Pseudovibrio sp. M1P-2-3: one gene and its partner. The main gene of each other region encodes a partner of the protein of the gene in region 2 in a complex. Links are inferred from orthologs where the notes say so. Each region holds a gene or a part of one and is shown on either strand. Other genes may lie near its edges.

Region 1 (5,045 bases), 280 kb from region 2 along the record:
TTTTCCAGAGCACTTATTTGAGCCTGCTCTTCTGCAGAAAAGCCTGTTTGAGCGGATGCACTATTTTGCTCCAGAGTGGTAACTTTATCTTTCAAGCTCGCAATTGACGCGCTGAGGGTTGCGGCCTGCGAATTCTCCCCTTGATAGCCCTCTGCCACCTCACTGCGTAATTTCTGGAAGCCAGAAGCCAGATCATTTACCTGCGCTTGAATTTCCTTGCTTAGAGGAGGGCTGACTGCTGCAGCCTGCTCACTTTGAGTAGTTTCCACTTTCGTCAGGCGGCTGGCAATAGCATCAATCTCCTGAGGGCTCAAACTCGGTTCCAATGCAGGTACGTTGCCCTTCAGAAGTGTGTCTTCCAAAGCCGCAAAGCGGACTTCAGCAGCTTCTATGTATTTACTCAAGACAGGAGATGCTGTCGATTGTACGCTGCTAAAGTCAATCAGACCTGCTTTATGCAGACCATAGCCACCACCAACAACAACAGCCCCGCCGATCAAACCTGCTAGAATCAATGACAGAGCGCCATGCCCTTTGGGTTCGCCGCTTCCCGCAGTGGTACTGCCACTCCCTCCACCGCCATTTGGCGGCTCTTTACCGCTCGTCTGCTTGCCCTCAGCATTGGGCCCAGCGGCTTTTGTTGGTTTGGAAGATGTGTCAGTTTTGGGCGTGACACCCGTGCTACTTTTCTTTTCCGCCTGATCAACCGCCAGCTTTTGGGAAGCCTCTGTTTTTTTGTCTGCTGAACCCTCTGTTTCTTTGCCCGCTGGCTTTACAGCACCTGAAACAGGGCTTTTTGCCTTTTCCGTCTGCACCGTCGTTTTTTGTTGTTCAGTAACAGTTTTTTTGGCTTCATCAGGCGCAGGTTTTGGCTTCAAACCAGCAGATTGCGGAGTGGTCTTTCCAGAGGTCGGCGCGGGTTTGGCGCCAGCAGGGGAACCTGTTTTTTTCTCTGCCCCACCCTTTTGTGCTTGAGAGGTTGCATCTGGCTTTTTACTTTCCGAGACATCCTTAGCAGTCAGGTCAATGGTCACATCTTTAGAGGGTGCCGAGCGCCCTGATGGTCTACTTCTTGAATGGCCGGAAGAGCCCTTTCCTCCAGACGATCCAGGAGTATTTTTGCCAGTTGCCATATAAGTAACCTCATCAGATTAGCAACTACAAAGGAATGTTCGCATCCTCCCCATGGTGAGGTTTAAACAGTCGCATGTAGCATACCCACAAATACGCAGTGAGTATTGGATTGTTTATAGTTCGCTCTTTCTTAACGTTAAATCAAAAAGCGCAGATTCTGTTGGTGTTCTGGCTACCATCACATGATGAAACGCCCCTAGCACAGACTTACATTTTGATGAAAGGCTGAATGCTATCATAGAGTTAAGGCTTTCTGTGGCATTTTCATGTTCAACGCAGCGCATAAAGACTTCAGCAGTGCGTAAAGAGTAAAGCAGGACCCCGTCAACGACACCACTCCGTAATTTTAACAGGATTTCATCTGGAAGGCTCGCCGCCGCCCTCATCCGGTAGACCTCAAGAATTTGCCCTTTGATGCCAAAGGGCTCCAGATCTCCAAGCAGGTCGCCGCTGCGCTCCTGTCCAGCCAAGTACATCAGCTCCCCTTGCAGCTTTGCCTGTTTAATAGTGGTCTTCAATTCCTCAAGGGTGCCGGAGGCACTTCTAACATCTGAAAACCCAGAGGCTTTGGCTGCTTCTGCAGTTTTATCTCCCACTGTAAATGCGGGAAGCCCGATAAGGGTATCAAGCAGCGGTTGCCCCGTGAGGGCTTCAACCGCACGGGAACTGGTAAACACCACAGCCCCCGCATGGTGTAGCGGCTCATCTGGAACAAGAAGGACTTCACACTCCAGCATCGGTGCAACCGTGACGGAATGTCCGAGCGCCTGCAGCCGTTGGGCTGTCTGGGTTGCCTGAGGTTCAGCCCTTGTTACCAAAAGCTCCAATCAACTCTCCAAAAAGTTCGGCCCTGCTTTTTGCCGAAGTGCAATACCTGCTTCCCGGCCAATAGCTTGTGCATCTGCAAGCGGTCCAGTTCGTTCTATCGTATGGGTTTGGCTGCCATCAGGTTTGATCACTTCCCCTTTAAAAGAAATTGTGTCTCCCTCAACAATTGCAAGACCCGCAATCGGTGTCCGGCAAGATCCATCCATTTCAGCCAGAAACGCACGCTCCAGAAGCAATCTGCTTTCTGTCTCGCCGTGGTGGATTTTTGCAAGGAGCTGCGCCGTCTCTTCATCTCCGATTCGCGCTTCAATGCAAATGGCCCCTTGGCCAACAGCCGGCAAAAACTTCTGGGTATCTAGTAGGGAGGTAACTTCCTGTTCCAGCCCCAAGCGGCGGATACCCGCATAGGCGAGGAAAGTTGCATCAACTGCGCCCTCTGAAAGTTTCCGCAACCGTGTCTGGAGATTGCCCCGATACATCACCACGTCCAGATCCGGTCTCAGGCGTTTGATCTGAGCCTGACGGCGAAGCGACGAGGACCCGACTACGGCACCGTGCGGCAATTCTTCCAAAGTTCCGACTTTTCTGGAAAGAAAGGCATCGCGCACATCTTCACGCGGCAAAAACGTTGTCAGCGCCAGACCATCAGGCAAAACTGTCGGCATGTCCTTGGAAGAGTGCACAGCCAGATCAATTGACTTGTCCAGAAGGGCTTCTTCGATTTCCTTTGTAAACAACCCCTTGCCACCAGCTTCTGAAAGAGGGCGATCCTGTATGCGATCTCCAGAGGTCTTGATGACGATAATTTCAAAGGATTCCTCTGGCAGGTTATGTGCTTTCATTAACCGGCTTCGGGTTTCATGGGCCTGTGCCAAAGCCAGTGCACTGCCACGAGTTCCAATTTTAATAGGTTTTATCTGCAAGGATCACTTTCCCAATGTTAGGGGCTCATGTTACACGAGCGATAAATGGATAAGCCCTCAAAATCAATCGGCTAATATTCAAGTGGGCAAAGGAGATCAAAAGTGCTGACCGTCCTCGGCATTGAGACAAGTTGCGATGAAACGGCTGCCGCCGTCGTTGAAATGGATCAAAGTGGCAAAGGTCAAATCCTTTCCAACGTCGTTCGCTCACAAATAAATGAGCATGCTTCATTCGGGGGTGTCGTCCCTGAAATCGCGGCCCGCTCTCATATTCAGGTACTCGACGGTATTGTTGAGCAAGCTATGCGCGAAGCTGGCAAAGACTGGACGAACATCTCCGGAGTTGCCGCGACTGCGGGTCCGGGCTTGATCGGCGGTGTCATTGTTGGCCTCATGACAGCTAAAGCCCTCGCAATGGCCGCCGACAAACCCCTGATCGGGGTCAATCATCTGGAAGGACACGCGCTGACTGCACGCCTGACAGATCAGGTCGCCTTTCCCTATCTCCTGCTGCTCGTTTCCGGCGGACACACGCAGTACCTGCTTGTGAAAGGGCTTGGGGATTATGAAAGGCTGGGAACAACTATTGACGACGCCATTGGTGAAGCTTTTGACAAAACAGCAAAACTTCTCGGCCTAGCCTACCCCGGCGGACCTGCAGTTGAGAAAGCCGCCCAAAAGGGAGACGCTGAGCGGTTCTCCCTCCCCAGACCTCTTTTAAACCGTGAAGGACTGGAAATGTCATTTGCGGGCTTGAAAACGGCTGTGCGAACGGCTGCACTTAAAGAAGAGCCGGTGAGCGAGCAAACCGTCAATGACCTATGTGCCGGCTTCCAAAAAGCTGTCGCGGATGTCATCGAAAACCGCAGTGCACGGGCCTTCCAGCTTTTCAAAGACAGATACCCTGAGGTTGACCCCGTCATGGTTGTCGCTGGCGGTGTTGCAGCAAACGATGCAATTCGCACCCGCCTCGCCAGTGTTGCAAAAAACCATAATGCGACCTTAGTCGCCCCGCCGCATGCTCTTTGCACTGATAATGCGGCCATGATTGCTTGGGCGGGATTGGAGCGGCTTAACCATCTTTCCTCAAAGAACCCGAATATCCTTGAGGGAAATGGAAAAGGAGACGATATGGACATGTCCCCTCGCCCCCGCTGGCCACTGGACCAAATGTCTGAAAGTGTGCTTGGTTTTGGTCGCAAAGGCGCTAAGGTTTGAATTTGACGGGTAAAATGCCAAACCATGCACGCAGGACAAAGGCACACTTTAACTAAGGATCCACCGCTAATGACTGAGGCCTTTCAAAATATCTGCGTTCTGGGAGGTGGCTCCTGGGGGACAGCTCTGGCACTTGCTGCACACAGGGCAGAAAGGCAAACCGTTTTATGGGCGCGGGATGAAAACACGGCTCGCACGATTGCCACCACCCATCAAAACCCCAAGTACCTGCCGGGTATTACTTGGAATGAAGACCTTCTTGCAACGGCCAGCTTAAGCAAAGCTCTGGCAGATGCTCAAGCGGTTCTGCTCGTAACACCGGCCCAGTCAACGCGCCAGATGCTCAAAGCAATGAAAGGCTTGGTGCGGGAGGGCACTCCACTTTTGTTATGCGCAAAAGGCATTGAAGCGGAAACAGGCCTTCTTCTTTCTGACGTGGTCAAGCAAGAACTGCCGGAAGTTATTGCTGGGGCCCTATCCGGTCCCAGCTTTGCACATGATGTCGCCTCCGGTTTACCTACGGCAGTCACCATCGCAACACCCGACATTGAGCGCACGGATGCCTTGAGCCAAGCGCTTGCGTCCACGAGTTTGCGCCCCTATGCGAGCGATGACTTAATTGGTGTTCAAATCGGGGGGGCCTTGAAAAATGTGCTCGCCATCGCTTGTGGTGCCGCCGTTGGCTTCGGGCTTGGCTCCAGTGCGCAAGCTGCTCTGACGACCCGCGGCTTTGCCGAGCTTACCCGCCTTGGAGTGGCCCTTGGCGCAAAACGTGAGACCTTGACAGGGCTTTCGGGCCTAGGTGATCTTATTCTCACGTGTTCTTCCACCCAATCGCGCAATTTCTCATTCGGAGTGGAGCTAGGCAAGGGTAAATCTGCAACGGATCTGGTTGCTCCGGGGCAAAAGCTGGCAGAAGGAGCCTACTCGGCCAAAATTGCT
Region 2 (8,142 bases):
ACTTGGAAGCGGCTTGTCTGACCTTTCGGAGTGGGGACACGGGAATCTGTTTGATCTGGAATCCTACAATCTGATTATTGTGCTGGTCAGCGGTGCCATTGGCTCTTTAATATTCAACTTTTTATACAAAGTTCCAATTGCGGCCGCTCAAGCCGCAGGCCTGCTCACGCTCGCAGTTCTCACTTGGTTTAATGAGAGTTCGCAAGGTGTGCCAGACTATGCTCTTGAGGTGATTTTGTTTGTAGCGGGGGTTCTGTGTTTTCTCGCTGCCATGTATTTCGATGCGCGCGATGTCACCCGCTCCAGCCTTAACTCTGACAGAGCCTTTTGGTTACATTTGCTCTCGGCCCCCTTGATCGTTCACCCGGCGCTCTCCACATTAGCAGAACAATCAGATAGCTACAGTTCAGCGCTTTTGATCGTGGCGGTTGTTTCGTTTTTAGGAGTTCTGGCGCTCATCGTTGATCGTAGAGCTATTCTGGTATCAGGGCTGCTTTATCTTGGATACGCAATTTTCAGCCTGCTGGGATCCACAAGTATGGATGAAGTGGGCGTGACTGCCTTGGCACTGGTAATATTGGGACTGTTTGTTTTGGTACTTGGGTTTGGTTGGGCTTCTATTCGGAAAATAGTCATGGCTCCTCTCATCAATACGCCCGTTCAAAAGCTCGTCCCGTCCGTAAGAAAGTAAGAAAGAATGTCGAATTTTTCTCCACGCGAGATAGTGTCCGAACTTGATCGCTTCATCATTGGTCAAAAAGACGCAAAGCGAGCAGTCGCAATTGCTCTGAGAAACCGTTGGCGCCGCCAGCAGCTGGATGACAGCTTGCGGGAAGAGGTTTTGCCGAAAAACATCCTTATGATCGGTCCAACCGGCGTAGGTAAAACGGAAATCTCCCGCCGCCTTGCAAAGCTTGCCAACGCGCCTTTCACCAAGGTTGAGGCAACCAAATTCACTGAGGTCGGTTATGTTGGGCGCGATGTGGAGCAGATCATTCGTGATCTGGTTGAATCTAGTATCTCTCTTGTGCGCGAGCGCAGTCGCAAAGAAGTAGAAGCCAAAGCCCATGTGCTAGCCGAAGAGCGTGTGCTTGACGCATTGGTGGGTGAAAATGCGAGCCCTGCCACCCGCGACAGTTTCCGCAAAAAGCTGAGAGAGGGTGATCTGGACGACAAGGAAATTGAGATTGAAGTGCGCGCAGCACCGCAAATGCCAAACTTTGATATTCCGGGCATGCCCGGAGGCGGCAGCATTGGTGTGATGAACCTTTCCGACATGTTCGGGAAAGCGTTTGGCGGCCAGACGAAGAAGAAAAGCGTCAACGTGCGCGAGAGCCATAAGATTCTTCTGGAAGAGGAATCAGACAAGTTGCTGGATGAAGACAAGCTCATTCAGGAAGCTATCGACCTTGTTGAGAATTCCGGCATCGTGTTCATTGATGAGATTGATAAGATCTGCGCCAAAGATGCGCGCAGTGGCGGGGATGTGTCACGGGAAGGTGTACAGCGGGATCTCTTGCCTCTTATTGAAGGAACTGTTGTCTCAACAAAACATGGTCCTGTGAAAACAGATCATATTCTGTTTATTGCCTCAGGCGCATTCCATGTGGCCAAGCCGTCTGATCTGCTTCCTGAGTTACAAGGTCGCTTGCCAATCCGTGTTGAGCTTCGCGCTTTGAAAAAAGAAGATTTCCGCCGCATTCTGACCGACACAGAGGTGAGCCTGATCAAGCAGTATGTGGCTTTGATGGGGACCGAAGGCGTTGAGATTGACTTCACCGATGATGCCATTGACGAGATCGCTTCTATCGCTGTTGATCTTAATTCCACCATTGAAAATATTGGAGCCAGACGATTGCAAACTGTAATGGAGCGCATTCTGGACGAAATTTCATTTGAGGCACCGGATCGTGCAGGCGACAAGGTTGTTATTGATGCAGCTTATGTTCGTGATAACATCGGTGAGCTGGCTAAGAATATTGACCTGTCACAGTTTATTCTGTGATCTAGCACATATCAAATTTCGGGATGGCAAGCTCTTGGGCTTGCCGTTCTTCTGGGGAGGTGGCAGCATACTGATATGGTAGCAATTCGCAAAAGCAATGAAGAAGGCCACAAACGAAAGTTTCTCGTTGTTGTGGACGATACTCCAGAATGCGGGCGTGCAATTGTTTATGCAGCACGTCGGGCAGCAAGCACCAGCGGAGTTGTTACCCTGCTTTATGTCATCGCGCCTGGAAACTTCCAGCACTGGCTGGGGGTAGAAGATATTATGAGGGCGGAGGCGACCGAACTGGCAGAGACAATTCTGGCAAAGGCTGCGGAAAAGGTCCGCTCTGCGGCGCGTACAGAGCCTGAACTTGTTGTGCGGGAAGGAAGTCGCTCCGATGAAATTATGTCCTTAATTGACCATGATGCCGATATTTCCATTTTGGTGTTAGCAGCGGGAACGAGCAAGGAAGGACCGGGGCCACTGGTCTCTTCAATTGCCGGCAAGTCCGCAGGGACTTTTCCAATTCCGATTACGATTGTTCCGGGAACGCTTGATGATGATGCAATTGCTGCACTTTCTTGATAATATGCGCGGGAAATTAAAAGTTGCATCTGAAATACATTTTTTAACTTGAAGACAGACCTCAAGTCTTTATCTATAGATAAATTACATTCTACTAACTAATGGGCAAGGCGTCTTTGAAGCGTGAATTGCCCGATTGCCCTTGGGAATAGGTTATGTTTATCCAGACAGAAGCAACTCCAAATCCAGCGACACTAAAGTTCTTGCCTGGTCGTGTCGTTCTTGCAGAGGGAACGAAGGACTTTCGGAGTGTGGAAGAGGCCGCCGTATCCCCTCTGGCTGAAACCTTGTTTGCAATTGAGGGCGTTCAGGGGATCTTCTTTGGTTATGATTTCGTAACGGTAACCAAAGACGATACGGATTGGCAGCACATGCGCCCTGCAATTCTCGGGGCGATTATGGAGCATTTTATGTCCAATGCTCCTATTTTGCGCGGCGAAAGCACCGGAGATGACGATACCGGTGAAGAGTTTTTTGATGAAGCGGAAGCTGATACCGTTTCTACCATTAAAGAACTTCTGGAAACCCGTGTTCGCCCGGCTGTGGCCCAAGATGGTGGCGACATCACGTTCCGCGGGTATAAAGATGGAATTGTCTACCTTTCCATGCGCGGTGCCTGTGCCGGGTGCCCATCTTCGACCGCAACACTAAGCCATGGCATCCAGAATCTGATGCGCCACTTCGTACCCGAAGTTCAGGAAGTAAAACAGATCTAGAACCAGTTTTGCGGTTCAAAGATTAGTGCAGGTTGCGTTTATTTACATTCACGCCTGACGCTCTAACTTGTTTATGTTGAACGAATTTTTGTCGTTTGAATGAATTTATCAAACGGAATATGCTCTAGAAAGGCGGCTCGACCGCCTTTTCTTTTGATTAAGTGTGAGCGCAAGTTTTTGGGTAAAGGTGATTGCGTTCTCGACTTTCCCCCTTTGGAACGCTAAGCAATCAGTATGAAATTATTAGCCATTGACACCTCCTTAAGTGCCTGTTCTGCGGCAGTGGCAGAGCTTGGCCGTACTAAAGAAAACCTGTTCATACAAACAGAAGAAATTGGCCGCGGCCATGCCGAAAAGATTATGGGCATGGTGGATGGAGTGATGGCTGAATCTTCAAAGGGTTTCAGTGATCTGGACCGTATTGTCGTAAATGTGGGGCCTGGTAGCTTTACCGGCCTTCGGGTTGGCCTTTCGATAGCGCGCGGCTTCGGGCTGGTTTCTGGCAAGCCGGTTGTTGGGGTCACAACACTGGAGTGCATTGCAAGTGAAATTCTTGCCACGCGCTCATGCTCCGGTGATCTTTTGGTGGTGCTTGATGCCCGTAGGGATGAGGTTTACTGTCAGCAGTTCAAAAGGGATGGTTCTCCAGCAGATGAAGCGCGTGTTTCAACACTGCAGGAGCTGGCGAAGACATTGGGGTCGGATACATACTTAGCCGGTTCTGCTGCTGAAGCACTTGGTCACGAAGCTGGTTTGCCTTCGGAGCGTATCTTGGGACAGAATACTGTTGCTTCAATTGAGTATATTGCACGCTGTGGATTTAAGGCTGATCCAGAAGAAAGACCTCCGGTGCCTTTATATCTTCGTAAACCAGATGCCAAACCGCAACAAAAGGGCCGAATTCGTCGACAATGATTGTTTCATGGTTAAAGCAATCCCCGGCTGTAATTGAAAAAGCCAACGAAGACATGTTGCCGGAGTTGGCACGTATACATGCGCAGAGTTTTTCCATTGGTTGGGGGACTTCCGAATTACGAGCACTTTACGCCCAAAAGAACACGTTTTTTTTCGTGGCCCGCTCCGCAGATACTGCCCGAAGTCCCGAGCCTCTTGGCTTTCTCATTGTACGCAGTGCCGCCGGAGAGGCTGAAGTTCTGACCATTGGTGTCTCGCCAAATGCCCGCGGCAACGGCATTGGCCGTAAACTCATGGAAGCTGGCATGTTTCATTTGTATTCAGAACGCAATAGTGAGCTTTTTTTGGAGGTGGATGAAGCCAATAAGCCAGCGGTTGCGCTTTATAAAAACTTGGGCTTTGTCAAAGTAGGAGAGCGCAAGGGTTACTATAGCAGCAGTCAGGGTTTTGGAACTGCTTTGGTGATGCGCTGTAATCTTAATTGATTCAAGGAGCTATTCTGCCTAAAAGAGAATAAACTAAGTTATCCTAAAGGTATGGGAAAGTATGGTCACAGAAGCTGAGATGAGTTTAATAGAACTCTGTGTCTTCAAAGGTATGAGAATGACCGAGCAACGCCGTGTGATCGCTTCGGTAATAGAAACGTCTGATGATCATCCTGATGTGGAGGAGTTGTATCGCCGGGCTTCCGATATCGATCCCAAGATATCCATCTCCACTGTGTATCGTACGGTTAAGCTTTTTGAGGATGCGGGAATCATTGAAAGACACGATTTTCGCGATGGCAGGTCCCGTTATGAAACCGTGTCTGACGTGCATCACGACCACCTGATTGATTTAAGGTCAGGTAAGGTGATCGAGTTTCGCAATGAAGAGATTGAGAGAATGCAGGTAGAGGTCGCCCGTCAGCTAGGTTACAAGTTGGTGGACCATCGTCTGGAGCTTTATGGCGTCCCATTAGAAGAAACACCGAAGGGTTGAGTATGAGAACAACTCGCGCAATTTGCGCTCTTCTGCTTGTTGTGTGCCTTGCAGTTGTTCTTATCCCGATGCAGTGGCTGGCCTTAAAATGTAATTGGCCAATTCAAAGATATATCCCTGTCTATTGGCACCGTTGGATCCTGAAAATTTTGGGAATTCGGGTTAACGTCCTTGGAAAGGTGGCCGATAGCAGGCCCCTTCTTGTAACTTCAAATCACACTTCATGGCTGGATATTCTCGTTATTGGCTCTTTGCAGCCTCTGTCCTTCATTGCCAAGTCCGAGGTTGCCACATGGCCGATCTTTGGTCTTCTGGCCAAGCTGCAAAGAACAATCTTTATTGACCGAAGCAGGAGACGGGATACCATGCGCGTCAATGAAGCTATTTCAAACCGGATGAATAGTGGTGATGCGATTGTGCTTTTTGCGGAAGGTACTTCGAGTAACGGTAATGAGGTGAAGCCTTTTCGTTCCTCCCTGCTTGGAGCCGTTCATCAGGCGATGCAGACCAGTGCCACCCACAGTGCCACCGTCCAGCCACTTTCTATTGCATATACACGGCTGCATGGAATGCCCATGGGGCGCATGTGGAGACCGCATGTGGCCTGGTATGGCAATATGGAGCTGCTACAACACTTATGGTCTATTTGCGGAGAAGGCGGATTGGATGTGGAAGTTCATTTTGGTGAGCCAACCAAATATGGCGCCGAGTTCAACAGAAAGCAGGTTGCCAAACAGATGGAAGCTGAAGTGAGGAGCATGACACTGGCCGCCCTTTATGGAAAGAGCTCTGCGTAAGTTTTGAGAAAGCGTGATAACACAAAGCTTCTCAAACTGGGAAAAACCAGCTAAAGCTGCCCCAAAGAAAAATTGAGACCCCAAACAAGACGCGTTTGAGGGCTGATGATACGCTCATAAAGACAAGAGCGCACCGAGGATTGAATGGATACACTCGCACAGAATAAGGAAACAGAAGCAGTTCCTGCAAGCAGTACGGACCAAAAACAAGAACGTAAGGTTTTTGTGAAGACTTACGGCTGTCAGATGAATGTTTATGATTCCGACCGGATGTCGGATGCCTTACGTGCAGAAGGTTACAGCAATACCGAGACTATGGAGGATGCTGACCTTGTTATTCTCAATACCTGCCATATTCGTGAGAAAGCTGCCGAAAAGGTGTATTCCGAACTGGGACGTGTGCGCAAACTGAAGGAAGAAAAAGCCAAAAACGGCAAGCAGATGATGGTGAGTGTTGCCGGATGTGTGGCACAGGCGGAAGGAGCCGAGATTTCCCGCCGCGCACCTATTGTCGATCTTGTGGTTGGTCCGCAAAGCTATCACCGTTTGCCAGAGCTGGTGAATAAGGCTGCGGGTGGTTCCAAGGTTGTTGAGACAGAGTTTGATATTCAAGACAAATTCAAACACTTGGCAACTCCTTCCAAGGAGGCCGTGCGCAAAAGGGGCGTGACCGCGTTCCTGACCGTTCAAGAGGGCTGTGACAAGTTCTGCACCTTCTGTGTGGTTCCTTATACGCGCGGCGCGGAAGTTTCCAGAAACGTCGAGCAAATTGTAAGCGAAGCTGAACGGCTTGCTGCCGCAGGTGTGCGGGAAGTGACCCTGCTTGGCCAGAATGTGAATGCCTGGCATGGTACAGGTCCTGACGGACGCGAATGGGGACTGGGACAGCTCTTGTTCCGCCTTGCCGAGATAGACGGGATCGACAGGCTGCGTTACACCACATCCCACCCACGGGATATGGATGATACCTTGATCGCGGCTCACAGGGATCTGGATATCTTGATGCCTTATCTGCACCTGCCAGTGCAATCCGGTTCCGACAGAATTCTGGCGGCAATGAACCGCAAACATACGCGTGATGATTATTTCCGTCTATTGGACAAAATTCGTGATGCCCGTTCGGATATTGCTTTGTCAGGCGATTTCATCGTTGGCTTCCCCGGCGAGAGTGATCAGGATTTCGAAGATACAATGGACCTGATTCGCCGTGTTGAGTATGGTTCCGCGTTTTCGTTCAAATACAGCCCGCGCCCTGGAACACCGGGTGCGACCATGGAAGAACAAGTGGAAGAAGCTGTAAAAAGCGAGCGCCTTGCCCGTCTACAAGCTTTGCTAAGTGAGCAGCAGATGGCCTTCAACAAGTCGCTTGAAGGGCAGATTATTGACGTTCTCTTTGAAAAAATGGGTCGTAAGGAAGGCCAACTTGCAGGCCGCTCCCCATGGCTTCAACCTGTGCATATAAACGCGCCAAAAGACTTGTATGGAGAGATAGCCAAAGTAGAAATTTTGGCCAGTTCCGGAAATAGTCTGGAAGGAAAGCTCGTTTAAGGGCAATATGGGATCGTGAAAATATTAATGATGCGATCTAAACGGAGGATTGCTTGAAGGGCAACGCCCATTTTTCCCCGAAAGTTGGGGCCGCTATGAAACCTGCAGCAGCATCAGATATGATGCATGTGGTTCTGGCATTCGACGATAACCGACTGGTTAGCGACCTTTTCGGCCAGTTCGATCAGCACCTTGCGTTGATTGAACAAAAAATCGGTGTTGAAGCTGTTGCCCGCGGTAATCAGGTAACGATTCGCGGTGAACACAGTGCATGTGAACAGGCCAGACTGGCCCTTGAAGCCATGTACACTCGCCTTCAGGGAGGGCATGACCTTCAGGTGGGTGATGTGGATGGTGCTGTTCGCATGGCAATTGCATCGGAAACGCAGCTGTCCTTGCCCACCATGGAACCGAAGTCGCGTATGGCTTTTGCGCAAATCGCGACGCGTCGGAAAACACTGGTTGCACGAACAGCCACACAGGATGCGTATATTCGTGCCATGGACCGGTCTGATCTGACATTTGGTGTCGGTCCGGCAGGAACGGGTAAGACGTTCCTTGCGGTGGCTTATGCCGCAGCCTTGTTGGAGCGCGGCGAAATTGACCGGAT

The links. Proteins that work in one complex are often made in the same cells at the same time.
Region 1: the proteins of tsaB (region 2) and tsaD are in contact, whole or in part, in a solved structure (PDB 4WQ4), measured with the Escherichia coli proteins. The link is inferred for Pseudovibrio sp. M1P-2-3 from one-to-one orthologs.

What each region holds. Positions count from the first base shown.
Region 1 is NZ_JARRCW010000001.1:312,405-317,449, reverse strand. Bases 2,142-5,045 are described here. They hold tsaD (tRNA (adenosine(37)-N6)-threonylcarbamoyltransferase complex transferase subunit TsaD), read left to right. Parts: upstream 2,142-2,987; coding sequence 2,988-4,103; downstream 4,104-5,045. Other genes in these bases: P6574_RS01490 (NAD(P)H-dependent glycerol-3-phosphate dehydrogenase), read left to right, coding at 4,173-5,045; hemC (hydroxymethylbilane synthase), read right to left, coding at 2,142-2,885. Outside these bases: P6574_RS01510 (mitofilin family membrane protein), read right to left, coding at 1-1,133; P6574_RS01505 (uroporphyrinogen-III synthase), read right to left, coding at 1,248-1,961; more of hemC, read right to left, coding at 1,962-2,141.
Region 2 is NZ_JARRCW010000001.1:31,500-39,641, forward strand. The notes cover bases 2,397-5,365. They hold tsaB (tRNA (adenosine(37)-N6)-threonylcarbamoyltransferase complex dimerization subunit type 1 TsaB), read left to right. Parts: upstream 2,397-3,525; coding sequence 3,526-4,206; downstream 4,207-5,365. Other genes in these bases: P6574_RS00140 (universal stress protein), read left to right, coding at 2,397-2,575; P6574_RS00145 (NifU family protein), read left to right, coding at 2,731-3,291; P6574_RS00155 (GNAT family N-acetyltransferase), read left to right, coding at 4,203-4,691; P6574_RS00160 (Fur family transcriptional regulator), read left to right, coding at 4,810-5,187; P6574_RS00165 (lysophospholipid acyltransferase family protein), read left to right, coding at 5,190-5,365. Outside these bases: P6574_RS00130 (hypothetical protein), read left to right, coding at 1-691; ATP-dependent protease ATPase subunit HslU, read left to right, coding at 698-2,005; more of P6574_RS00140, read left to right, coding at 2,081-2,396; more of P6574_RS00165, read left to right, coding at 5,366-5,984; tRNA (N6-isopentenyl adenosine(37)-C2)-methylthiotransferase MiaB, read left to right, coding at 6,129-7,532; P6574_RS00175 (PhoH family protein), read left to right, coding at 7,628-8,142. UniProt on the Escherichia coli protein: Required for the formation of a threonylcarbamoyl group on adenosine at position 37 (t(6)A37) in tRNAs that read codons beginning with adenine.